DNA from 4 places in the Streptomyces sp. NPDC058001 genome. Region 2 is predicted to be linked to each of the others. Evidence: riboswitches for the same ligand, from Rfam matches in the RefSeq annotation. Region 2 holds a riboswitch; each other region holds the start of a gene.
What was found. A riboswitch is a leader RNA that binds a small molecule or an ion and turns the genes downstream of it on or off. The one in region 2 is predicted to bind cyclic di-AMP.
Positions count from the first base shown of each region.

Region 1: linked by a shared signal. The riboswitch ahead of ACFVT5_RS19835 (M23 family metallopeptidase) and the one ahead of ACFVT5_RS40350 (M23 family metallopeptidase) in region 2 are both predicted to bind cyclic di-AMP.
Region 3: linked by a shared signal. The riboswitch ahead of ACFVT5_RS01520 (NlpC/P60 family protein) and the one ahead of ACFVT5_RS40350 (M23 family metallopeptidase) in region 2 are both predicted to bind cyclic di-AMP.
Region 4: linked by a shared signal. The riboswitch ahead of ACFVT5_RS32880 (peptidoglycan DD-metalloendopeptidase family protein) and the one ahead of ACFVT5_RS40350 (M23 family metallopeptidase) in region 2 are both predicted to bind cyclic di-AMP.

Region 1 is NZ_JBHVQT010000007.1:395,604-401,440, forward strand. It holds gene ACFVT5_RS19820 (GNAT family N-acetyltransferase) at 1-529, opposite strand, end outside; gene ACFVT5_RS19825 (HPr family phosphocarrier protein) at 747-1,028, shown strand; gene ACFVT5_RS19830 (GntR family transcriptional regulator) at 1,249-1,944, opposite strand; gene ACFVT5_RS19835 (M23 family metallopeptidase) at 2,227-3,033, opposite strand; cyclic di-AMP (ydaO/yuaA leader) riboswitch at 3,047-3,217, opposite strand; gene ACFVT5_RS19840 (M16 family metallopeptidase) at 3,442-4,809, opposite strand; gene ACFVT5_RS19845 (M16 family metallopeptidase) at 4,833-5,837, opposite strand, start outside.
Region 2 is NZ_JBHVQT010000022.1:110,677-116,513, reverse strand. It holds gene trmB (tRNA (guanosine(46)-N7)-methyltransferase TrmB) at 1-12, shown strand, start outside; gene ACFVT5_RS40355 (PrsW family glutamic-type intramembrane protease) at 79-1,518, shown strand; gene ACFVT5_RS40350 (M23 family metallopeptidase) at 1,545-2,612, opposite strand; cyclic di-AMP (ydaO/yuaA leader) riboswitch at 2,624-2,768, opposite strand; gene ACFVT5_RS40345 (PP2C family protein-serine/threonine phosphatase) at 3,028-4,239, opposite strand; tRNA gene ACFVT5_RS40340 (tRNA-Met) at 4,485-4,558, opposite strand; gene ACFVT5_RS40335 (PRC-barrel domain-containing protein) at 4,625-4,981, opposite strand; gene ACFVT5_RS40330 (MFS transporter) at 5,016-5,837, opposite strand, start outside.
Region 3 is NZ_JBHVQT010000001.1:313,553-319,389, forward strand. It holds gene ACFVT5_RS01510 (hypothetical protein) at 314-667, shown strand; gene ACFVT5_RS01515 (hypothetical protein) at 698-1,309, opposite strand; gene ACFVT5_RS01520 (NlpC/P60 family protein) at 1,321-2,529, opposite strand; cyclic di-AMP (ydaO/yuaA leader) riboswitch at 2,536-2,710, opposite strand; gene pcrA (DNA helicase PcrA) at 2,925-5,471, shown strand; gene ACFVT5_RS01530 (M23 family metallopeptidase) at 5,533-5,837, opposite strand, start outside.
Region 4 is NZ_JBHVQT010000014.1:268,310-274,146, forward strand. It holds gene ACFVT5_RS32870 (STM4011 family radical SAM protein) at 1-485, shown strand, start outside; gene ACFVT5_RS32875 (SGNH/GDSL hydrolase family protein) at 435-1,226, opposite strand; gene ACFVT5_RS32880 (peptidoglycan DD-metalloendopeptidase family protein) at 1,407-2,354, opposite strand; cyclic di-AMP (ydaO/yuaA leader) riboswitch at 2,359-2,547, opposite strand; gene ACFVT5_RS32885 (alpha-galactosidase) at 2,851-4,971, opposite strand; gene ACFVT5_RS32890 (tyrosine-protein phosphatase) at 5,190-5,837, shown strand, end outside.

The DNA.
Region 1 (5,837 bases), on a different contig from region 2:
CACCGTCCTCGAAGCTGCGCTTCTGCTGGTACCCGGCGTCCGTGAACACCTTGATCATCTTGTTGTTGGCGGGCAGTACCTCTGCGGCGAAGCGGCGGATGTCCCGTTCACGGGCGACGGCCGCGATGTGTTCGAGCAGCGCGGAGGCGACGCCACGGCCCTGGTGCGCGTCCTGGACCAGGAAGGCGACCTCCGCCTCGTCGGCGGGCGCGGTGGCGGAGAGGCCGTTCGCGTCGATGCGGTCGTAGCGTACGGTGGCGATGAACTCGCCGCCCACCGTGGCCGCGAGTCCCACCCGGTCCACGAAGTCGTGGTGGGTGAAGCGATGAACGTCCTTGTCCGACAGGCGTGGGTACGGTGCGAAGAAGCGGTAGTACTTCGACTCGTCCGAGACCTGCTCGTAGAAACTGACCAGCCGGTCGGCGTCATCAACGGTGATGGGCCTGATCCGCGCGGTGCCGCCGTCACGCAGCACCACGTCCGCCTCCCAGTGCGAGGGGTACGTATGCCGGTCGTCCGGGTTCCGCATGGGGCCAGCGTACGGGTCGCGGCACCGGAAGGTGCGGGGCAGGCTGAGGGGATCGCGAGGGCTGCCGTTCGGTGCGGTCGGCGGCCGGGTGCGGTCCCGGTGGCATCCTGGTGCGGTCCCGGTGGCGTCCGGGTTCTGCCCGGGTCGGAACGGGTCACGTCCGGCGGTATGGGACACTGGTCTAGACAACCATGAGACATCTGAAGGGCAGCATCACATGGCTGAGCGCCGCGTCAACGTCGGCTGGGCGGAGGGCCTTCACGCCCGCCCCGCCTCTATCTTCGTCCGCGCGGCCACGGCCGCCGGCGTCCCCATGACGATCGCCAAGACCGGCGGCGACCCGGTCAACGCCGGCTCCATGCTCGCGGTCCTGGGTCTGGGTGCCCAGGGCGGCGAGGAGATCGTCCTGTCCTCCGAAGCCGATGGCGCGGACGCCGCGCTCGACCGGCTCGCGAAGCTGGTCTCCGAGGGTCTTGAGGAGCTTCCCGAGACCGTCTGAGGTCCCGTGATTCGGGTGGGTGTGCGTCAATTCGGGTGGTGGTGTGCGTCGCTTCGGCGGACACCACCACTTTTCTTTGCCGCCACGTAAGCGCGCGACCCCCAACTTCGGGGCCGCGAAATATCGTGCACCCGCGAAATACGGGATACGGGAATATGGAAATAAGGGCAGCACAAAGCCGCCTCCTCGAATTTCCCTCTCTTTGTATACGGCCCCTTTGTTACTGGCAGGCGCTTGCCGTGTTTACGGCATGTTGCGAGGTCCTCACGCGGTCGCCGAGTGCGGTACGTCCCGGGAATCGCCACCGGTGTGACGGGACCGAGCGCTCCGTGTGCACGGTCATCAGTGCCCGCGCCCGCTCGCCGTCGCCCCGGGCCACCGCATCGACGATCGCGCCGTGCTCCGACCACGCGTCGGCGGGGTGCGCCGAGGGCTCGACGGTGTACATCCAGGCGATCTTGTGCCTGAGCTGGGTGAGCAGCGCGGTGAGGCCCTGGCTGCCGGACGCCTGGGCCAGCGTCTCGTGGAACCAGCCGCTGAGCGAGCGCAGATCCTCGCTGGTCCCGCTCCTGGCCCGCTCCTGACCGAGCCTCACCAGGCCGCGCAACACCTTGAGATGGGCCTCCGTGCGGCGCTGTGCCGCACGCGCCGCGCCGAGCGGTTCGAGGAGCACCCGGATGTCCAGGAGGTCGGCCGCCTCCTGCTCGGTGGGCTCCGCGACACAGGCGCCCGCGTGCCGCCGGGTGACGACGAAACCCTCGGCCTCCAGGGTCCGCAGCGCCTCGCGTACGGGGACCCGCGAGACTCCGTAGCGGCGCGCGAGCACTTCTTCGGTGAGCCGGCTGCCCCGCGCGTGCGCGCCGCTGACGATGTCGTCCCGGATGGCCGTGCATACCGAGTGCGCGGGAATGCGCATGACCGGACCTCCGCCTTAATCCCCGCGAAACGCGGTCGATCGACACCTGTTCTGCGACTCTATTGCAGGGTGCCTGAATTTCCGACGGTGGACCGGATCCCGGGGATATTTTTTGGACAAGCGGGGGTGCGGAACGCCGAAAGCCCCGGCATGGGCCGGGGCTTTCGGGACGTTCTGTGGCGGTCACCGGTCAGGTCTGCGCCGGGGGGCTCGCGTCAGATCCGCGCCGGAGACTTCGCAGGTTCGCTCAGGGGCTTCGGAGGCGGGCTCCAGAAGCCGGCTTCAGAGGCTGACGCCGTGTGCCCGGAGGTACGCGACCGGGTCGAGGTCGGAGCCGTACTCCGGGCTCGTACGGGCTTCGAAGTGCAGGTGCGGTCCGGTGACGTTGCCGGTGGCGCCCGAGAGGGCTATCTGTTGGCCCGGTGTCACGGTCTGCCCGACGGAGACGCCGACGGACGACAGGTGGCCGTACTGGGTGTACGTGCCGTCGTGCATCCGGATGACGATGTTGTTGCCGTAGGCGCCGCCCCAGCCCGCTTCGACGACCGTGCCGGAGCCGACCGCGCGTACGGGGGTGCCGGAGGCGGCGTGGAAGTCGACGCCGGTGTGGCTGCCGGACGACCAGACGGAGCCGCCCGACTGGTAGCCGGTCGACACGTACGAACCGGCGATCGGGGTCACATAGGCGGTCAGTCGCTTGCGCTCGGCCTCACGCGCGGCGCGCTGCTTGGCCTCGCGTTCCTTCTTGGCCTTCGCCTCGGCCTTGCGCTTCTCCTCGGCGGCTGTCTTCTTCGCCTCGGCCTCCGCCTGACGCTTGGCGGCGGCCTCGTCGGCCGCCTGACGCTGGGCCGCGGCCTGCTCGTCGATCTTCTCGGCGAGCGAGGTGCCGATGGCGACGGCCTGGGTGAGGCCGGTGTCAGCGGGAAGGGAGTCGTCGGCGGCGAGTGCGGGGGCGGCGAGGCTCCCGATGACGCCGGTGGTGGTGAGGGCGGCGACGCCGGCCACGCTCACGGTGGTGCGGGTGAGACGGCTGGGACGGCGGTGCTTCCCGGTGGCACGGCGAGTGCCGGTGGCGCGAGTGAACGCCATGAAGTGGCTGATCCTTTCCTTCCTTCTCGCCTACCGGGTTAGCTGACGGGTTCGGAGCAGGAAGGTCTCCTACGGGCCCCCTGCGCGCGTGCGCGCGCCGGGCGTCCGATTCACCCCGGGGGACATGGTGTGGGTCCCCGGCTCCCCTGGCTCGCGCCGTACGGGGACTCGGCGATGACTGTCCGGTGCCACGGCCGTGGCGTACTGCCCGACGAACAGCCGGACCGACGCTAAAGGGGACATCTGCCAATCAACAAACGGATCACCGCTTTTGTAGCGCATGCCACAGGTCAGACACCAACGTCCTTGCCATTTCGGACATATGAGGACCCCGAGGACCCCGAGGACCCCGGTGGCTCGGGAGTCGCCTCGGGAGTCATCAGGGTCCTCACGCGCGCGGTACGCCGATCAGCCGTGGACGACGGTGACTTCGCCGATACCGAGGGCCTTGACGGGCTCCTCGATCTCGGACGCGTCCCCCACCAGCACGGTCACGAGCCGGTCCACCGGGAACGCGTTGACGACGGCCGCCGTCGCTTCCACGGTGCCCGTCGCGGCGAGCCGGTGGTACAACTCCGCCTGGAAGTCGTCCGGGAGGTGCTGCTCGACCTGGTCGGCCAGCGTGCCCGCGACGGACGCCGCCATCTCGTACTTGAGCGGCGCGACGCCCACCAGGTTCTGCACGGCGACATCCCGCTCCGCGTCCGTGAGCCCCTCGTCGGCGAGGGTGCGCAGCACCTTCCACAGGTCGTCGAGCGCGGGGCCGGTGGACGGCGTGTCCACGGAGCCGGAGATGGCGAGCATCGCCGCGCCCGTGCCGTCCGCCGCGGAACGCAGCACCTGGCTGAACGCGCGCACGCCGTAGGTGTAGCCCTTCTCCTCGCGCAGGACGCGGTCCAGGCGCGAGGTGAGGGTGCCGCCCAGGCAGTACGTACCGAGGACCTGCGCGGGCCATACGCGGTCGTGCCGGTCCGCGCCGACGCGCCCGATGAGGAGCTGCGTCTGCACGGCGCCGGGCCGGTCCACGATGATCACACGGCCGGTGTCGTCGGCGGTCACCGGCGGCATGGGACGCGGCTGCGCGGTGCCGCCCGTCCAGGCGCCGAGGGTGTCCGCGAGAACCGCGTCCACATCGGTGCCCGCGAGGTCGCCCACGACCACCGCGGTGGCTGTCGCGGGGCGTACGTGCTTCTCGTAGAAGGCGCGGACGGCGGCCGAGTCGATCGCGGCGACGGTCTCCTCGGTGCCCTGGCGCGGACGCGACATGCGCAAGGCCGCCGGGAACAGTTCCTTGGAGAGTTCCTTCGCGGCCCGCCGGGCCGGGTTGGCGGTCTCGTGCGGGATCTCGTCCAGGCGGTTGCGGACGAGCCGCTCGACCTCGCTGTCGGCGAACGCGGGCGCGCGCAGGGCGTCCGCGAGCAGCCCGAGTGCCTTCGGCAGTCGGGAGACGGGGACTTCGAGGGACAGGCGTACGCCCGGGTGGTCGGCGTGCGCGTCGAGCGTCGCGCCGCAGCGCTCCAGCTCGGCGGCGAAGTCCTCGGCCGAGTGCTTGTCGGTGCCCTCGGAGAAGGCCCGCGCCATGATCGTACCGACGCCGTCGAGCCCGCTCGGCTCGGCGTCCAGCGGGCTGTCGAGCAGCACCTCGACGGCGATGACCTGCTGGCCGGGGCGGTCGCAGCGCAGGACCGTCAGGCCGTTGCCGAGGGTCCCGCGCGTGGGGGCCGGGAAGGCCCACGGCTTGGCCTCGCCGGCCTGCGGCTGGGGGTGGAATTCCATGGTCACGGTGGGCTGGGCCTCGGTCACTTGGCCGCCTCCTCTGCGGTCTGGTCGGTGTCGCCGGCGTTCTGGCCAGTCGCCTCTGTGGCCTCTGTGGCCTCAGCGGCCTCTGTGGCCTCTGTGGCCTCAGCGGCCTCTGTGGCCTCTGTGGCCTCAGCGGCCTCTGTGGCCTCTGTGGACTCGGTGGCCTCTGTGGGCTCGTAGACCAGCACCGCGCGGTTGTCGGGGCGCAGACGGGCCTTCGCGACCGCCTGGACCTCGTCCACGGTGATGTCCAGGACCCGCTCGACGGCCGTCAGGGCGAGCTGCGGGTCGCCGAACAGGACCGCGAACCGGCACAGTTCGTTCGCGCGTCCGGAGACCGTGCCCAGCCGGTCCAGCCACTCGCGCTCCAACTGGGCCTGCGCACGCTCCATTTCCTCGGGCGTCGGGCCTTCGGCGGCGAAGCGGGCCAGCTCCTCGTCCACGGCGGCCTCGATGACGGGGACCTCCACGTCGGCGGAGGTCTTCACGTCCAGCCAGCCGAGGGACGGCGCGCCCGCGAGGCGCAGCAGCCCGAACCCGGCCGCCACGGCGGTACGGTCACGGCGTACCAGGCGGTTGTAGATACGCGAGGAGTCGCCGCCGCCGAGGAGGGTGAGCGCCAGGTCGGCCGCGTCGCACGCGCGCGTACCGTCCTCCGGCAGCCGGTAGGCGGCCATCAACGCGCGCGAGGGGACCTCTTCCTCGACGACCTCGCGCAGTTCCTCGCCGACGATGTCGGGCAGACCGCCGTCGCGCGGGGCGGGCTTGCCGTCATGGACGGGGATCGAGCCGAAGTACTTCTCGATCCAGGCGAGCGTCTGCTCCGGGTCGATGTCCCCGACGACCGACAGGACGGCGTTGTCCGGCGCGTAGTACGTGCGGAAGAAGGCCCGCGCGTCGTCCAGGGTCGCCGCGTCCAGGTCGGCCATGGAACCGATCGGCGTGTGGTGGTAGGGATGCCCCTGCGGGAACGAGAGCGCGGTCAGCTTCTCGAACGCGGTGCC
Region 2 (5,837 bases):
GCCGAGGGCTGATTCGCCCGTCCGTCGGCGGCCGACGCACCATCGCGGTCAGGCCCGTTCCCCCTTTAGGGTCACAAGGTGACCACCCCTCCCCCGTACCCGACGCATGATCCCGGCGCGCACGCCGGGACGGGCTTCGGTGCCGGGACGAGTATCCGCGCGGGGACGGCCGTCCGGGCCGGGACGGGCCGCCCGCACTGGTGGCAGCGCCGGTTGGTACGCGTCATCGCCCTCGTCACGCTGCTCGCCCTGTCCGGTCTCGTCATCCTGGCGCTGGTGCGGCAGCAGACCGGCACCGAGGGGTTCCTGGTCGGGCTCGGGCTGGCCGTGCTGCCCGTGCCGCTGCTGATCGCGGCGTTCCGCTGGCTGGACCGCGTCGAGCCGGGGCCCTGGCGGAATCTGATCTTCTCGTTCGCCTGGGGCGCCTGTGCCGCAGCGCTGATCGCGATCGTCGCGAACAGTTTCGCCACCCGCTGGATCGCCACCGCGACCGCCGACCCGACCGGCGCGGACACCCTCGGCGCCACGGTCATAGCGCCGATCGTCGAGGAGTCCGCGAAGGCAGCCGCGATCCTGTTGATCTTCCTGTTCCGCCGACGCGACTTCACCGGCATCGTCGACGGTGTGGTGATCGCCGGGATCACCGCCACCGGCTTCGCGTTCACCGAGAACATCCTCTACCTCGGCACCGCCTTCGGCACCGACCAGCTCAGCGGCGACCGCGGCCTCGCGTCGGTCACGGTGGCGACCTTCTTCGTACGGGTGGTGATGTCGCCGTTCGCGCACCCCCTCTTCACCGTGCTGACCGGCATCGGCTTCGGCATCGCGGCCCTCTCGGCGGACCGTCAACGGATGCGCCGGGTCCTGCTTCCGATCACCGGGCTGCTGCTCGCGATGGGCACGCACGCGCTGTGGAACGGCTCCTCGACCCTCGGCGACTTCGGCTTCCTCGCGGTCTACGGGGTGTTCATGGTGCCCGCGTTCGGGCTGCTGACCTGGCTGGTGATCTGGACCCGCCAGCGGGAACTGCGCACGGTCCGCGCCGAACTGCCCGCGTACGCGGCGGCGGGCTGGCTGACCCCGGCGGAGCCCTTCGCGCTCGGCTCGATGCGCGCCCGCCGCCTCGCCCGCGCGTACGCGACCCGCACCCAGGGCAAGGCAGCGGCGCGCGCGGTCGCGGAGTACGAGGCGTACGCGACCTCGCTGGCGTTCCTGCGGCACCGGGCCCTGCGCGGGCGCGCGGGTGCCGACTTCGCCGTACGGGAACGGGAACTCCTGGGCGCCCTCTGGTCACGGCGGGACGCGGCGCGGCCGGCGCTGACCCACGCGGCGCAGACCACGGCACCGCGCGTACCGCTGTGGGCCCTACCGCAGCAGTGGCAGGGTCCACAGAGGTACGGGCCTCACCCACCGCCGCACGAGCCGTACGGGCAGGCCGCGCAGCCGTACGCGACCCCGCAGCCACACCCGTACGGGAACCCGCACCCGTACCCCGGCTACAACCCGTACCAAACCTAGGCCGCCGGGGCCGTCATCAGGGACCGTCAGGGGTTGAGGCCCTTGCTCCGCAGCCACGCCATCGGGTCGATCCCGGTGCTGCTGCCGCCCGGGTGGACCTCCAGGTGGAGATGCGCCCCGGTGACATTGCCGGTGGCGCCCACCCGGCCGATGACCTCGCCCGTGGTGACCTTCTGGCCGACGCTGACGCTGATGGACGACTGGTGGCAGAACCACACCTCGGTGCCGTCGTCGAGCGTGAGGATCGTGCGGTAGCCGTACGAGCCGGACCAGCCCGCCTCCGTGACGGTCCCGCCGTGCACCGCCTTGATCGGGGTGCCGGTGGGGGCCGCGAAGTCGAGTCCGGTGTGCTGGCCGGACGACCAGAGCGAACCGGATTCGCCGAAGGTCGAGGTGATCGTGTACGCGGAGGTGGGGAGGGCGAAGGTCTTCGCGAGCTTGGCCAGGCGCTCCTTCTCCGCCTTGGCCTTGGCCTCGGCCTCCGCCTTCTTCTTCGCGGCGGCGGCCTCGGCCTTCGCCTTGTCCTGCTCGGCGGCAGCGTCCGCGGCTGCCTTCTTGGCGGCGGCCTCCTCGGCGGCGACCCGCTCGGCGGTGTCGGCTTGGTCCTGCTGCTGCTCGGCCTGCTCCATGATCCGTGCGCGCAGTGCCTCGCCCGCGTCGGTGGTGCCCTGCTGGGCTTCGGTCGTGGTGATGCCCGCGCCGGTGAGGGGCGCCGCCACGGTCTGCGCCGGGGCGGAGTCGTCCGCGATGAGAGCGCCCACGCCCGGCAGGGACTTGGCGTCCGGGAGCGAGTCGGTGACCGCCGACAGGTCCGGCATGGCGATATGGACGGGCGGCTTGCCGCCCTGCGCGGTGGCGATGCCGCCCGCGCCGACGGCGGCGATCACGCCGACGCCGAGCACCGTGGAGCTGCGCGCGAGTCCGCCGCGCTGCTTGGCGACGCGGTGCCTGCCGCGTACGGGTCGTATGGACTCCTCAGTGGGATTCCATTGCCCCCGCTCCTCCTCCGCGACGGGCGGGCCGAACGCGGTGCCGAAAGGGTCGAAGACCTTCGGGAGAGGTGAGGTTTCGGGGGCAGGCGGGTTGGACGCCACTGAGGCGCACTCCTTTCCTTCCTTCTCGCCTACCGGGTTAGCTGACGGGTTCGGAGCAGGAAGGTCTCCTACCGGCGTCCTTCGCGAGAAAGGACGCCCGATTCACCCCAAGTAGTGGTTCCCCGGTTCCCTTGCGGGATTCGGCGCGTGCGCACGGAGCCGCCTCTTGTGACGGCTGGGACGACCGCGCTGCGTTATCGAACGTTAATAGACGGCGGGGCCGGATTCCAAGCGGTTCCTGTTGATCGTTAAGGGCCTTGGCCTGGACTTAACGGGACACGGCGGGCCGGAACCGGGCGAGTTGACGGCACATCGAGAGGTTTCCTGACGTCACCGTCAGCTGATAGTTCGTCACTTGTTATGCGGAGGGCTGCCGTTCGATCACCCTTGGTGATATGGAGCCCGTCAGGGTCCGTCAGGGTCTCCGCAGGGCGATGAGGGCCATGTCGTCCGTGCTGCCGCCGCCCGTGTGTTCCCGTACCTCGCGGGCGACGGTGGTCAGCAGGGAGCCGGGCCCCGGGAAGGTGCGGCCCCGCAGCCGCTCGGCGGGATCGTAGAAGATCCCTTCCCCGTCGCGCGCCTCGGACAGTCCGTCGGTGTAGATGAGCAGCGTCGCGCCGTACGGGAAGTGCGCCTCGTCGGCCCGGTCGGGCCAGCTACCGAGGTCGGTCATGCCGAGGGGCAGCGCGGGCTGGGCCGGCGAGAGCACGCGCAGCCCTCCGTCGGCGTGCAGCAGCAGGGGCTCGGGGTGGCCCCGGTTGACGATCCGCACGATGTCCTCGCCGTGCGGGATCTCCGCGAGCAGGACCGTGGTGAAGCCCTCGAAGTCGTCGATACCGCGCCGCCGGGTCCCCTCGCGCTCCAGGGCGCGTTCCAGGCGCTGCGCCACGGCCTCCAGGCTGCCCTCCTGTTCGGCGGCCTCGCGGAACGCGCCGATGACCACGGCGACGGCCGCGACCGCGCCCATCCCCTTGCCCCGTACGTCGCCGACTATCACGCGGACCCCGTGCGGGGTGTCCTGGACCGCGTACAGGTCTCCCCCGATGAAGGCGTCGGCCTGCGCCGCCTCGTACCGCGCGGCGACGTCGAATCCGCCGATCCGCTCGGCCGGTACGGGCAGCACGGCGCGCTGTGCGGCCTCGGCGATCTCGCGGGCGCTGGCGAGCTGGGCGTCGCTGCGGCGTACGAGGGTGTTGATGAGGAGGGCGAGCACGGCGACGGTGACGATCGTGACGATCTCCGTGAAGCCCTCGACATGGGTCACATTGCCGCGGAACGAGCGGAGGCCCAGCACGGCGAGGGAGGCGAGGGTGCCGGCGATGACGGTGGCGCCGAGGCCGTAGAAGGGGGCGGCGGCGAGGGGGGCCGCGGCGAACAGCGGGGCGGCCGTGAACTGCGGCGGGGTCAGCGCGTCGAACAGCAGTCCGCCGGCGATGAGGAGCCAGGGCAGGGAGCGTACGAAGCCGCGGGCGGGCGTCGCGCGGCGGTGTCGGGCGGGGCCCCGCTGCTCCTTGGCGGGGTCGGCCGGGGGGTCGAAGGTGCCGGGGACGAAGTCGCCGGACGGCCGGGGCGGCACGGGGGGAGCCTCGGGGCGGGCGCGGGGGACGGATTCCGTACCGCGCTCCATGCCGCGCTCCGTGCCGGGCTCGGGTTCGGCGGGGTCACGGCCTCCCTGCTCACCGTTGTGTCCGCCTGGCTGCGCCACCGGTCATCTCCCGCCGCCTCCGCCGTACCGCTGTCACGCCCGTCATCGCACCCCACCAGATTTCCCGTAGCCGGGGCGGGGGGCGAGCCGGTACGGGCCGACCGGGTGAGGGGGCCGGACAACGCCGAAGGCCCGGAAGCTGACGCCTCCGGGCCTTCGACCTTGAGTAGCGGGGACAGGATTTGAACCTGCGACCTCTGGGTTATGAGCCCAGCGAGCTACCGAGCTGCTCCACCCCGCGTCGGTAAACACAACTATACGCCATGCGAGCGACCACCCACGCCACCCACGGTCAGGGGCGGCCGGGTCAGCGGCGGGCGAGTTGCCGTTCGCCTGCCGCGCCAGGGGTGTAGGGCATGCCGTAGTGCTGGAAGATCGGTTGCTCCTGGTCGGCGGGGAGGACGTCGTCGGTGCCCATGGAGGGGCTGTCCTTCACCAGGGACCGGTCGTAGTTGACCTTGACGTAGCCGGGTCCGACGGTCGCCGCGTTCAGCGGTACGAAGACCAGGCGGTAGCGGGTCGGAAGCCCGGTACGGACGGTGGCCATGGCCGGTTCGTCGGTACGGGTGTCCACGTACACCCCTTCGAGGGTGCCGATCTTGTGTCCGTCGCGGTCGTCGACGGCGTAACCGCGCCACTCTCGGATGTCGCTCACCTCGATCATCGCGGATCCCTTCGCGAGGCCCCTACCGGTTTTCTCAGTGTGCCTCCGCCCGCCCCGCCGAGCTACCGGACATCCACCGCGTCCGCCGCTCGGTCAGCCAGTACAGGAAGGCGAGGACCGGCAGGGCGGCGCCCAGGAGGGTGACGGCGGTCCAGCCGGCCGCGTGGTACGCCATCGAGCCGAATTCGGAGCCGAGGGCGCCGCCGATGAAGAAGGTGGCGATGAAGGCGCTGTTCAGCCGGGCGCGGGCGCCGGCGTCGAGTTCGTAGATGGTGTGCTGGCCCAGGATCAGCGTGGTCTGCACGGCCATGTCGAGGAGGATCGCGGCGAGCCCGATCAGCACGATGTTGTGCTGCCCGAAGCCCGCGAGCGCGAACGCCACCGCCGCGACCACGAAGGCGACACCCGTCACGGGACGCACCAGGCCGCGGTCGGCCCAGCGGCCCGCGAACGGCGCGATGGCCGCGCCCCCCGCGCCGACCAGCGCGAAGAGGCCGACGCCGATGGCGGAGTAGTGGAATCCGGGACCCGTGAGGACGTACGAGATCGTCGTCCAGAAGGCGCTGAACGCGCCGAACATGGCCGCCTGGTACAGCCCACGGCGCAGCAGCACGGGGTGAGTGCGGGCGAGGCGGACCGTGGAGCGCAGCACCTGGGCGTACGGCACGTCGGTCGTCGGCTCCTGCCGGGGCAGGGCAAGGCGCAGCGCCACGGCGAGGAGCGCCATCAGGACCGCCGAGCCGAGGAACACCACACGCCAGCCGGCCACGTCGGAGACCAGGCTGCTGACCGTGCGGGAGAGCAGGATGCCGGTGAGCAGGCCGCTCATCACCCGGCCGACGATGCGGCCCCGGAT
Region 3 (5,837 bases), on a different contig from region 2:
GGGTGCCGGTCACCTGACGCAGGACGCTATGCGGCAAGGCGACGGGTTGGTGCCCCCATGCAAGAAACTGCCCGCCCACTCACCCCAGGGCGATCACATGGGACCACCCGTAACCCACGGGGGCCCTCTTCGCTCCCCACTCCGACCGATCCCCACGTTCCCCGCACGCACAGCGGGTCTCTTTGCTACCCCTTCGTTCGTCGGGTCTTGGAGTTCCTGGAGGACCGTGACTGCGACGGCTCCCCTGAAGAGGTGTGCTCCGACGGGACCCCGGGCGCCGGCACGGGGAAGGGGCCGGGCTAAGGTCCGGGGTATGGACGTAGTCATCCATCTCTTCGTCGGTCTTCACATCATCGGCATAGCCTCCCTTCTGGGTGGATTTCTCACCCAGATGAAGGCCATGGGCTCCGGCACCGCCCGGTTCAGCCCCGCGATGCTGCACGGCGCCCTGACCATGCTGGTCACCGGCGTCGCCCTGGTCGGTCTCAACCAGGCCGACGACAACACCGTCAACAACATCAAGATCGGCGTGAAGCTCGCCCTGCTGATCGTGATCCTGGGCCTCGTCTACGTGAAGCGTGACGAAGAGACCGTCGACAAGGGCCTGTTCGCCACCGTGGGCGGCCTGACGACGGCGAACATCTTCATCGCGGTCCTCTGGACCTGAGTCCCGAGGGCCTCAGCCGAACCGGGCGCGTCAGCCGAACCAGGCCACCAGCCGTACCCGTTCGTCCCCGTGCCCGGCGGCAAGCCCCCGCATCGCCGTCCACACCGGCCCCCAGCGGCCCCCGTCCGGTGGCGCGAGCATCCGTGCCGTGAGGACCACCGGCCGGTACACCGCGCCGTCCCGCCGTACCTCGCCACCCGCGGGCCACTCCGGCGGCGCCGGAAGCACCGACCCGCCGAAGATGTCCGCCGCCGCCTCGGACAGCTCGGGCGTCACCGCCACGACCTCGTCCAGGACCAACGTCCCGTCCCGCCCGGGTCGCCAGGCGCCCACCCAGGACCAGGCGGGCGCGTCGGCGAGCGGCGCGTCCCAGTCGACGGCGGCGACCTCGGCCCAGGTGGCGTAGGTATGGCTGTGCGTCCAGTCGCCGGTACCGGTCTCCCGTACCGGGGCCGAGACGTCGTCGGGTAGACCCCGGTAGGGGAAGAGCGGCCGGTCCACGCCCCACGCCCCGCTGACCCCGAAGAGGCAGTCCCACGCGTCGTGGTCCCGGCCGAGACCGAAGTCGGCCAGGTCGTTCGCGACCTCCCACCGCCCGCGCGCCGTACGGATCTCGATCGCGCCGTCGATATCGGTGCCCATGAGAGGGGCCGTTACGCCGGGCGCACCACGCTGTGGATGGGCATGTAGTAGATCGACTCGACGCGTACGTTCGCACCCGGCTTCGGGGCGTGGATCATCTTGCCGTCGCCCGTGTAGATGCCGACATGGCTGATGTCGTCGTAGAAGAAGACCAGGTCACCGGGGCGGGCGTCGGCCGTCGACACCGTCGTACCCACCTTCACCTGGTCCCAGGTGGTCCGCGGCAGTGTCACACCGGCCGCCTTCCACGCGGCCTGCGTGAGACCCGAGCAGTCGTACGAACCGGGCCCCGTGGCCCCCCACACATACGGCTTGCCCAACTGGGCCTCGGCGAAGGCGATCACCTTGGCGGTCTGCGTGGACGCACCCGCCGATGTGCCGGAGCCAGAGCCAGAGCCAGTGCCAGAGCCAGAGCCAGTGCCAGAACCGGAGCCGGAGCCGGTGCCCGTGCCGGACCCCGTACCCGACGAAGAGTCCTGCGCCGCCGCCTCCTGCCGCTTCTTCTCCTCCGCCGCCTGCTTCCGCGCCAGTTCCTCCGCCTTGCGGCGCGCCTCCTCCTGCTTCTTCTTCTCGATCGCCGCCAGCCGCGCCTTCTCCTCGGCGGTCAGCTTCGACAGCAGATCACGCGCCTCGCCCAGCTTCGTCTGCACATCCTGCTTGCTGCTGCGCAGCGCCGTCTGCGAGGTCGTCAGCTTCGTCAGGCTCTTCGCCGCCTGCTCCCGCTTCTTGGCCGTCGCGACCTGCTGCGTCTGGTACTCGTCGACGACCTCCTTCTGCCGCTCGGTGAGCCGTGACGACAGTTGGCGCTGGTCGAAGTAGTCCTGCGGATTGTCCGCGAGCAGCAGGGTCGCCGTGTCCGAGACCGCGCCGGTGCGGTACTGCGCGGCGGCGAAGGACCCCATGGCCCGCCGTGCCTCGTTCAGTTTCTCGGTGCCGCGCGCCACCTGGTCGAGCAGGCCGTCGACCTTCCTCTTCTGCTGGGTGGTGCGCTCCTTGGCCCCGTTGTACTTCTCGGTGGCCACGCCGGCCTCGTGGTAGAGGTCGTCCACCTTGCGCTGGACCTCTTCGAGGCTCGGCTTGTCGTTCACGGGCGCGGCCTGCGCGCTCTGCGACAGGAGGGCGACGGAGGTCAGGGCCGCCGTCGTGATCCCGAGGGCGGGGGATGTACGGAGCCCGGCGACACGTGTGCCCGGCTGCCGTTCTCTGCGGTGCGACGCCAACGGACGCGCTCCTTCCGTGGACCGCCTACCGGGTTAGCTGTCGGGTTCGGGCGGGTGGTTCGGAAGGCTGCCCTACGGCTCCGTACGCCTGTCACGGGTACGGGACCGATTCACCCCAGGTACTGAGTGGGTCCCCGGCTCCGGCTGCCTCGCGGCGCACCGGATTGAGCGGAGGCCACCCGTCCCGGCGTCGTTCGCCGGCGGGGGTCGGGTCGCCTGCCCGGCACGCTAGCCAACTCCTGTGAAGCCTGTGAAGGTTGATGTGCGATATGCCCGATACATTTTCGTGACTTTCTCACTGGGTGAGCGGACGGATTCGCTCCGTTTATGGTTCGGGGCCCAAGGAGGGGGAACCGGGACCGGTTGTCGGTGGGGCGGCCTAGACTCGGGAGGCGATGAGCAGCCTCTTTGACGACAGCTTCCTGGCGAACCTCAAGGCGCCCCGCGCCGCCCATGAGGACCACCCGCCCCGCTCCGACGACCTGGCGCCCCATGAGGACCCGGGGGCCCATGAGGACCCCGAGCACCAGGCCCCGGAGGAGATTCCGGACGATCTGTTCGGCGGGAAGTTCGACACACCGCCGCCCCGGGACGCGTACTACCGGGACGGCGCCCCGCGCCCCGTCCTGGACCCGGCGGCGCTGCTCGACGGGCTGAACGAACAGCAGAGGGCCGCCGTAACCCACGCCGGTTCACCGCTGCTCATCGTGGCCGGCGCCGGCTCCGGCAAGACCCGGGTCCTCACGCACCGCATCGCGCATCTGCTCGCCGAGCGCGGGGTCCACCCGGGCCAGATCCTCGCGATCACCTTCACGAACAAGGCCGCCGGCGAGATGAAGGAGCGCGTCGAGCACCTGGTGGGACCGCGCGCCAACGCGATGTGGGTGATGACCTTCCACAGCGCGTGTGTACGGATACTGCGCCGCGAATCCAAGAAGCTCGGGTTCACCTCGTCGTTCTCGATCTATGACGCGGCGGACTCCAAGCGCCTGATGGCCCTGGTCTGCCGCGATCTCGACCTGGACCCCAAGCGCTATCCGCCGAAGTCGTTCAGCGCGAAGATCTCCAACCTGAAGAACGAGCTGATCGACGAAGAGGACTTCGCCGGTCAGGCCAGCGACGGCTTCGAGAAGACCGTCGCGCAGGCGTACGCGATGTACCAGTCCCGGCTCCGCGAGGCCAACGCCCTCGACTTCGACGACCTGATCATGACGACGGTCAATCTGCTGCGCGCCTTCCCGGACGTCGCCGAGCACTACCGCCGCCGCTTCCGGCACGTCCTGGTCGATGAGTACCAGGACACGAACCACGCCCAGTACTCGCTCGTACGCGAACTGGTCGGCACCGCCGCGCACCCGGTGGATGTACCGCCGGGCCCGGACGACCTGCCGCCCGCCGAGCTGTGCGTCGTCGGTGACGCGGACCAGTCCATCTATGCGTTCCGTGGCGCCACCATCCGCAACATCCTCCAGTTCGAGGAGGACTACCCGGACGCGACCACGATCCTCCTGGAGCAGAACTACCGCTCCACGCAGACGATCCTCAGCGCGGCCAACGCCGTCATCGAGCGCAATGAGGGCCGTCGCCCCAAGAACCTCTGGACCAACGCCGGCGCGGGCGCCCAGATCACCGGCTATGTCGCCGACACCGAGCACGACGAGGCACAGTTCGTCGCCGACGAGATCGACCGGCTCACGGACGCGAGCGAGGCGAAGGCGGGCGACGTCGCCGTCTTCTACCGCACCAACGCCCAGTCCCGTGTCTTCGAGGAGATCTTCATCCGGGTCGGCCTTCCGTACAAGGTCGTCGGCGGCGTCCGGTTCTACGAGCGCAAGGAGGTCCGGGACGTCCTCGCGTATCTGCGTGTCCTGGCCAACCCGGAGGACTCCGTTCCGCTGCGCCGTATCCTCAACGTGCCCAAGCGGGGCATCGGCGAGCGCGCCGAGGCGATGATCGACGCCCTCGCGCAGCGCGAGAAGATCAGCTTCCCGCAGGCACTGCGCCGCGTGGACGAGGCGTACGGCATGGCGGCCCGCTCCACCAACGCCGTGCAGCGGTTCAACACCCTCATGGAGGACCTGCGCACCATCGTGGAGTCCGGCGCCGGTCCTGCGACGGTCCTGGAGGCCGTACTCGAACGCACCGGGTATCTGGCCGAGTTGCAGTCCTCGACCGACCCGCAGGACGAGACCCGCATCGAAAACCTTCAGGAACTCGCCGCCGTGGCACTGGAGTTCGAGCAGGAGCGCGGGGAGGCCGAGGGAGCGGCAGCCGCCGGTATCGCGGGCACGCTCTCCGACTTCCTCGAACGGGTCGCGCTTGTAGCGGACTCGGACCAGATCCCCGACGAGGACGACGGCTCCGGGGTCATCACCCTGATGACCCTGCACACCGCCAAGGGCCTCGAATTCCCGGTGGTCTTCCTCACCGGCATGGAGGACGGCGTCTTCCCGCACATGCGTGCCCTCGGCCAGACCAAGGAACTGGAAGAGGAACGCCGCCTCGCGTACGTCGGCATCACCCGCGCCCGTGAACGGCTCTACCTCACCCGTTCCGCGCTGCGCAGCGCCTGGGGCCAGCCCTCGTACAACCCGCCGTCACGGTTCCTCGAAGAGATCCCGGACACCCATCTGCGATGGAAGCGGAAGGGTGGCTCGGCCCCGATGTCCGCGTCGGGTCCGGCCGCCGGTATCGCGGGCTCGCTCTCCTCGACCCGGTCGCGCACGGCCGCTTCGGGTTCCTCGGGCTTCGCCACGCGCCGAGCGATGGAGAAGCCGGTCGTCGCCCTCGCGGTGGGTGACCGCGTGACACATGACCAGTTCGGCCTGGGCACGGTGGTCGGAGTCAAGGGCACGGGGGCGAACGCCGAGGCGACGGTCGACTTCGGCGAACCGAAGCCGAAGCGGTTGCTGCTGCGGTATGCGCCGGTGGAGAAGTTGTAAGGGAAACCTTATTCAGCCCGGCCGGCGTTTGAGGCCACCGTAAGGCGCCGCCGGGCAACCGCTAGGTCGGGTCGATCCCGTGGCTGCGCAACCACGGCAAGGGATCAATCGCGGCACCGCCCCCGGGGCGGACCTCGAAGTGCAGGTGCGGCCCCGTGGACTTGCCGGAGTCCCCGGAGTAGGCGATGACGTCGCCCGCCTTCACGGTGCCGCTCATGATCTTGTACGTGGAGAGATGGCAGTACCACGTCTCGGTACCGTCCGCGGCGGTCACGATCGCCATCGTGCCGTAGGCGCTGTTCAGTTGGGTGCGTACGGTGCCGTCGGTCGCCGCCATCACGGGGGTGCCGTAGGAGACGGGGAAGT
Region 4 (5,837 bases), on a different contig from region 2:
TCGGCCTTCCGGAGCATCTGGAGCACGCCCGGCGGCTGCGCGCGGCGCTGCCCGCGCACGTGTACCTGTGGATCAACGCGGCCGAAGGCCACACGTACACCGACGCGGAGGCCGAGCGGTGGACGACGCTCGACCCGCTGTTCCCGTACAGCCGCCACCCGCACCGCAGCGCGGGCCTGCCGTGTCGTACCGGCTCGTCGGTGATCTCCGTGGACGGCGAGGGCACCGTGCGGCGCTGCCACTTCGTCCCGGCCGAACTGGGGAACCTGTACGACGGTTCGTACCGCGCGGCGCTCGGCCCGCGCCCCTGTCCCCGTACGGCGTGCGACTGCCACATCGGGTACGTCCATCTGGAGACCCTGCCGCTGTACGACGTGTTCGCCGGGGGCGTCCTGGAACGCGTACCGGCGAACACGGTCGTGCCGCCGGGCGGTTCAGAGGGGCAGCAGGTCCGGACGCTTGGCCTCCATGTGGTCACCCGATGACTCGCCTCGCAGCCGCCGCCCGATCCACGGCACCAGATACTCACGGGCCCAGTGGATGTCGTCGCGCCGTACTTCGAGGGTGCCGCGCGGCGGTAGCGGCGGCCACGGCTGGTCGGGGTCGGCGGGCACGTCGACGCCGAGGACCTGTCCGGCGCGCAGCGCGACCCGGGTGTGCCCCTCGGGCGAGAGATGCAGCCGGTCGTCGTCCCAGGCCCGCCGGTCCTGCACGGTCCGCAGCGACCAGAGGTCGAGCACCGGACAGCCGTAGCGGTCGGCGACCGCGCGGACATGTCCGTTGTACGTGGCGATCTTCCCGCGCAAATGCTTGAGCAGGGGCACACCGCGGGTGTCGAAGCCGGTGGTCACCACGACGGTGCCGACGGCGTTCGCGAGGTCGGCGACGGCGCTTTCGAACCGCTCGGCGACCTCGTCGGGGTCGGTGCCCGGCCGGATGATGTCGTTGCCGCCCGCGGCGAAGGTCACGAGGTCGGGCGCCAGCTTCTTGGCGCGCGGTACCTGGTCCGCGACGATCTGGTCGAGGAGCTTTCCGCGGACGGCGAGATTGGCGTACCGGAAGGTGTGTTCGGGGAGTCGGTCGTCGAGAAGGACGGCGAGCCGGTCGGCCCACCCCACGAAGCCTCCGTCGGGCCCGGGGTCCCCGACCCCCTCGGTGAAGCTGTCGCCGACCGCTGCGTAGGACCTGATCGCGTCTCTGATGAAGGTTGTCGACTCTGCTGCCACAACGCCCCATCTTTCACCGGCGCGAGTGAGCTACGCCACCGTAATAAAGCCATCCCAGGGGTTGACGAAGCGTGAGAAAGACCACCGGTCAAGATTCGGCCAACCCGGAATACGCGGAAGGGTCGCATCCGCCGATGCGACCCTTCCGTGAATCCGACCGATCGAGTGGATCGAGTTCGGTCAGACGCTGACTCCGTGCGCCCGCAGATACGCCAGCGGGTCCACGTCGGATCCGTAGTCGGGCGAGGTGCGGATCTCGAAGTGCAGGTGCGGTCCGGTGACATTGCCGGTCGCGCCCGAGAGTCCGAGCTGCTGGCCGCCGGTCACGGTCTGCCCGGCCGAGACGGACAGCTGGGAGAGGTGGGCGTACTGCGAGTACTGGCCGTCGCTGTGCTGGACGACGACCTGGTTGCCGTACGCGCCGCCCCAGCCCGCCGAGACGACGGTGCCCGGACCGACGGACTTGATGGTGGTGCCGGTCGGGACGACGAAGTCGACACCGGTGTGGTAGCCGCTGGACCACATGCTGCCGGACTGGTGGTACGGCGTACCGACGGCGCCGCCGTCGACGGGCAGCGTGTACCCCGAGGCATTGCTGTCGGCGGCGTTGGTGGTCGCGCCCTGGTCGGCCGGGGCCGCGGTGTCGGCGGACGACGAGGAAGGCGCCGGCTCGGTGGACGGCGCCGCGGTGTCGTCCGACGAGGAGGACGAGGACGACGGGTCGGCCGGAGCGTCCGCGGCCTTGCCACCGATGGTCAGCTTCAGACCGGGGTGAATCAGGCTCGGGTTGTCGCCCACGGCCTCCCGGTTGTCCTCGTAGAGCTTGTGCCAGCCGCCGCTGACGCTCTGCTCCTGCGCGATCTTCGAGAGATAGTCGCCGGACTTCACGGCGTACGTCCTGACCGTGGCCGTCTTGGCGGACTTCGCCGCTTCGGCCTTCTTGACGGCGGCCTGGTCGAGGGCGACGGACTTCTCGGCGGCCACGGGTGCGGCCTGCCCGGGAGCCGCGTGGGCGCCGGTGGCGCCGATCAACGGCAGTGCGAGCGCGGCGCCACCGGTGCCGGCGACGGCGATTCCACGGGTGAGGCGCTGGGCCTTGGGACGACGGTGCTTACCCTTCGCGGGCATGACGAATTCCTCTCCGGCGCCTACGAGGTGAGCTGTCGGGTTCGGGCTGGAGATGCCCGGTCGCGCTTTCACGCGACTTCACCCCGAGCCGCTCCGGTCTCCCGATAGGGGTTCCGGATTCGGCGTACTACCTGTGGATCCCCCGCTCCTGCCAATTTCGGGTGGGTGTCCGGATTCCGGGCGGCGGCAGGATTAGGCGTCCGTCCGGATGGAGCTGGACGCTAAGCGAGCAGGAATGCCGCAGACAAGCAGAGAATTCGCAAACGCATTCCGCTTCTTGATCCTTGGTGAATTTCCCGGTCACCCTGCGTCGATGAAGGACCTTCCGGAGTACCGCAATTCCCTTGGAGCGCACGGAACATGGCCCGAGCATGATCGCCACCCACCGTCACGGATATGATCCTGCTCACTGACGCCGCCGCCATAGCGCCTTATTCCGGTTATTTCAGGGCTAGTTGGACCAGTGGCCCAGAATCCCATCAAACGCGCAATTCGGTCAGATGCGGCGTAGCCGGATGACTGTCGCGTCCAGATCGCCGCGTAGTCCGGTGCGCAGCCCGTGGTGCAGCAGGACCGCGCCTCGGTGCACGGTCCCGGTCTCCCGGCACTCGTAGGAGGCCAAGGCGTCCAGGCCGCTCAGTCGCACCGGGGCCGTCGCTTCCCCGTACTGCTGGGCCGGCAGCCAGGCGAGCACGACGACATCGTCACCGAGCACGTACTGGATCGCGCTCGGCCCGCCGGTCACCCCCTCCGGGGCCCGCAGCCGGTAGAGGTCTCCGCGCTGGACCACCGGCCTGATCTCCTTGTAGAGATCCACCCAGGTCCGCGCCTCGGCCAGTTCCTCACCGCTCCACTCCGTGAGGTCACCGCCGAGGCCGAGCACTCCGGCCATGGCGCTGACGAACCGGAAGCGGAGCGAGCTGACCCGGTCGTTGAGCTGCGTGTTCGGGCTGTCCGTGACCCAGGCCGCCATCACCCGTGCCGGATGCAGCTGGCTGAAGCCGTGCTGGATCGCGAGCCGGTCCAACGGGTCGGTGTTGTCCGAGGTCCACACCTGGTCGGTGCGCGCCATGATCCCCAGGTCGACCCGTGCGCCGCCGCCGGAGCAGGACTCGAAGGCGACACCGGGATGGGCATCGCGCAGCCGGTCCAACAGGGCGTACAGGGCGCGTACATGGGCGTTCCAGAGCTTCTGCGGGTAGGGCTCGCCCGGCCAGCCCGCGTCGGTGAAACAGCGGTTGAAGTCCCATTTCACATAGTCGATCGGGGCACTGTTCAGCAGCGCGTCGAGCCGCTCCCAGAGATACGCCTGGACGTCCTCACGGGCGAGATTGAGGATGAGCTGATTGCGGAATTCCGTCCTGGTACGTCCCGGAAAGTGCTGCACCCAGTCGGGGTGCGCCCGGTACAGCTCCGAGTCGGGGTTCACCATCTCGGGCTCGACCCAGATCCCGAACCGCATGCCCAGCGTGTGCACGTCGTCGGCGAGCGGCTTCAGCCCGGACGGGAAGCGGTCGGGGTTGGGGGTCCAGTCGCCGAGCCCGGCCCGGTCGCTGGTGCGGGACCCGAACCAGCCGTCGTCGACCACGAACAGCTCCACGCCCACCTCGGCGGCCCGCCGGGCGAGGGCGCGCTGCTGCTCCTCGGAGATACCGAAGCCGGTGGCCTCCCAGGAGTTGTAGAGCACCGGACGGTCCCGGTCCGCTTCCGGCACGACGTACGCGCGCTGGTAGGCGTGCCAGGCGCGGCTCGCGCCGCCGAATCCGCCGCCGCTCCACAGCCCGGCGAAGACAGGTGTGGTGAGCGTGGCGCCGGGCGCGAGCAGGTCCTGTCCCGCGTCGTCGTGTCCGGTGCCGCCGGTGATCTGGACGGCGCCGTCGGGCAACTCGTGCACGGCGATCCGCCAGGACCCGGACCAGGCGAGTGCGCAGCCGTAGACCTCGCCCCGCTCCTCGGTCGCCTCGCCGTCGGCGTCGAGCGCGACCCAGGGCAGATGCTGATGCCCGGTGTGCCCGCGCCGACTGCCGATGACCCGCTCCCCGTACGTCAGCTCGGAGCGCGTAAGCCGGGACTCGGCGGCCCACCGCCCGTGCAACTGCGAGAGCCGCCAGCGGTCGCGCCGGGGCAGGGTCCAGGTCGCGGAGTCGGCGCGCAGCACCTCCAGGGCGGGCGCGTCGGCGGGGCCTTCGTGGGCCAGGACGGCGGAACGCTCGACCACGTCGCCGCGCATGCCGTACCGGAGCGTGAGCAGCAGCCCGACCACCTCGTCACGGAACCGCACCTCCAGCAGGTCGCCTTCGACGGACGCGTCCCGGTAGCGCCATTCGGTGCCGCGGATCTGGTCGGTGCCGTGGGGCTGCTCGGTACGGAGGGACAGGGCGGGGCGTACGAAGCGGGGGCCGCCCTCGACGGGGTACTCCTCGCGCCCGTCGAGCGGGGCCTCGAAGGGGCGCGGGGCGGGCGGCGGTTCGGCGGCCAGGGACTCGGCGTCGGCGAGGGTGATCCGGGGGCCCCAGTGCAGATGCAGCAGGGCGTCGTCGTCCGCGACGCGGAGCGCGTAACTGCTCGTGGGCCCCGAAAGGAGCCAGGTCCGCCCGTCAGCACCGATCTCGATCATCAAACCCCCACAGATCCGAACAGGCACGCTCAGGTACGCACATCATCAAGGGCGGTCCGGGTCCGGGGCAACGCCCCTGCGGCGAGACGTTCACCTCGGCCACAGGGGGTGTCCCGGCAGGGTCGTCCCGGAGATGATTGCCCCAGGAATCCATGTCGTAGGGTCGAGAGCGCGCCACGCCGATGAGCGGCGTAGGCGGCCGACTGGGAGGAGCCCCCGTGACGCAGCAGGTCCCGTCGACAGAGCCCGAGCTGGCCGGGGTGCGCAACTTCCGCGACGTGGGCGGTCTTCCGACCGTGGACGGCCGACGGCTCCGGCAGGGGCGCCTGTTCCGCAGCGGTCATCTGGCACACGCGACCGCCGCGGACTCCGCGTTCCTGTCCACGCTGGGCCTGCACACGATCTTCGACTTCCGCAACGCGGCCGACCAGCGGCTCGAAGGCCCGGACGTGGACCTGCCCGGGGTGCGGAACGTGAACCTGCCGCTGACCGACCCGGCGGACGGCGCCGAGTTCTGGAAGATGGTCCGCGACGGCGACATCGACCAGCTGCGGTCGCTGCTCTCGGAGGGCCGGGCGGCGGACCGGATGATCGAGTCGTACCGCGCGATCATCTCCCAGCGCACCGCCGAGCACGCGCGCGTGCTGCACGCGATGGCCGAGGAGAGCGTGCCCGCGCTGATGCACTGCGCGGCGGGCAAGGACCGCGCCGGTCTTTCGATCGCGGTGACGCTGCTCGCCGTGGGCGTCGAGCGCGACGCCATCGAGGCGGACTACCTGGAGTCGAACGCCACCCACCGCCGCTACAAGGTGCACCGCAGCGGCACCGCGGCCGACGCGTACTCGCCGGAGGTCATGGAGCTGCTC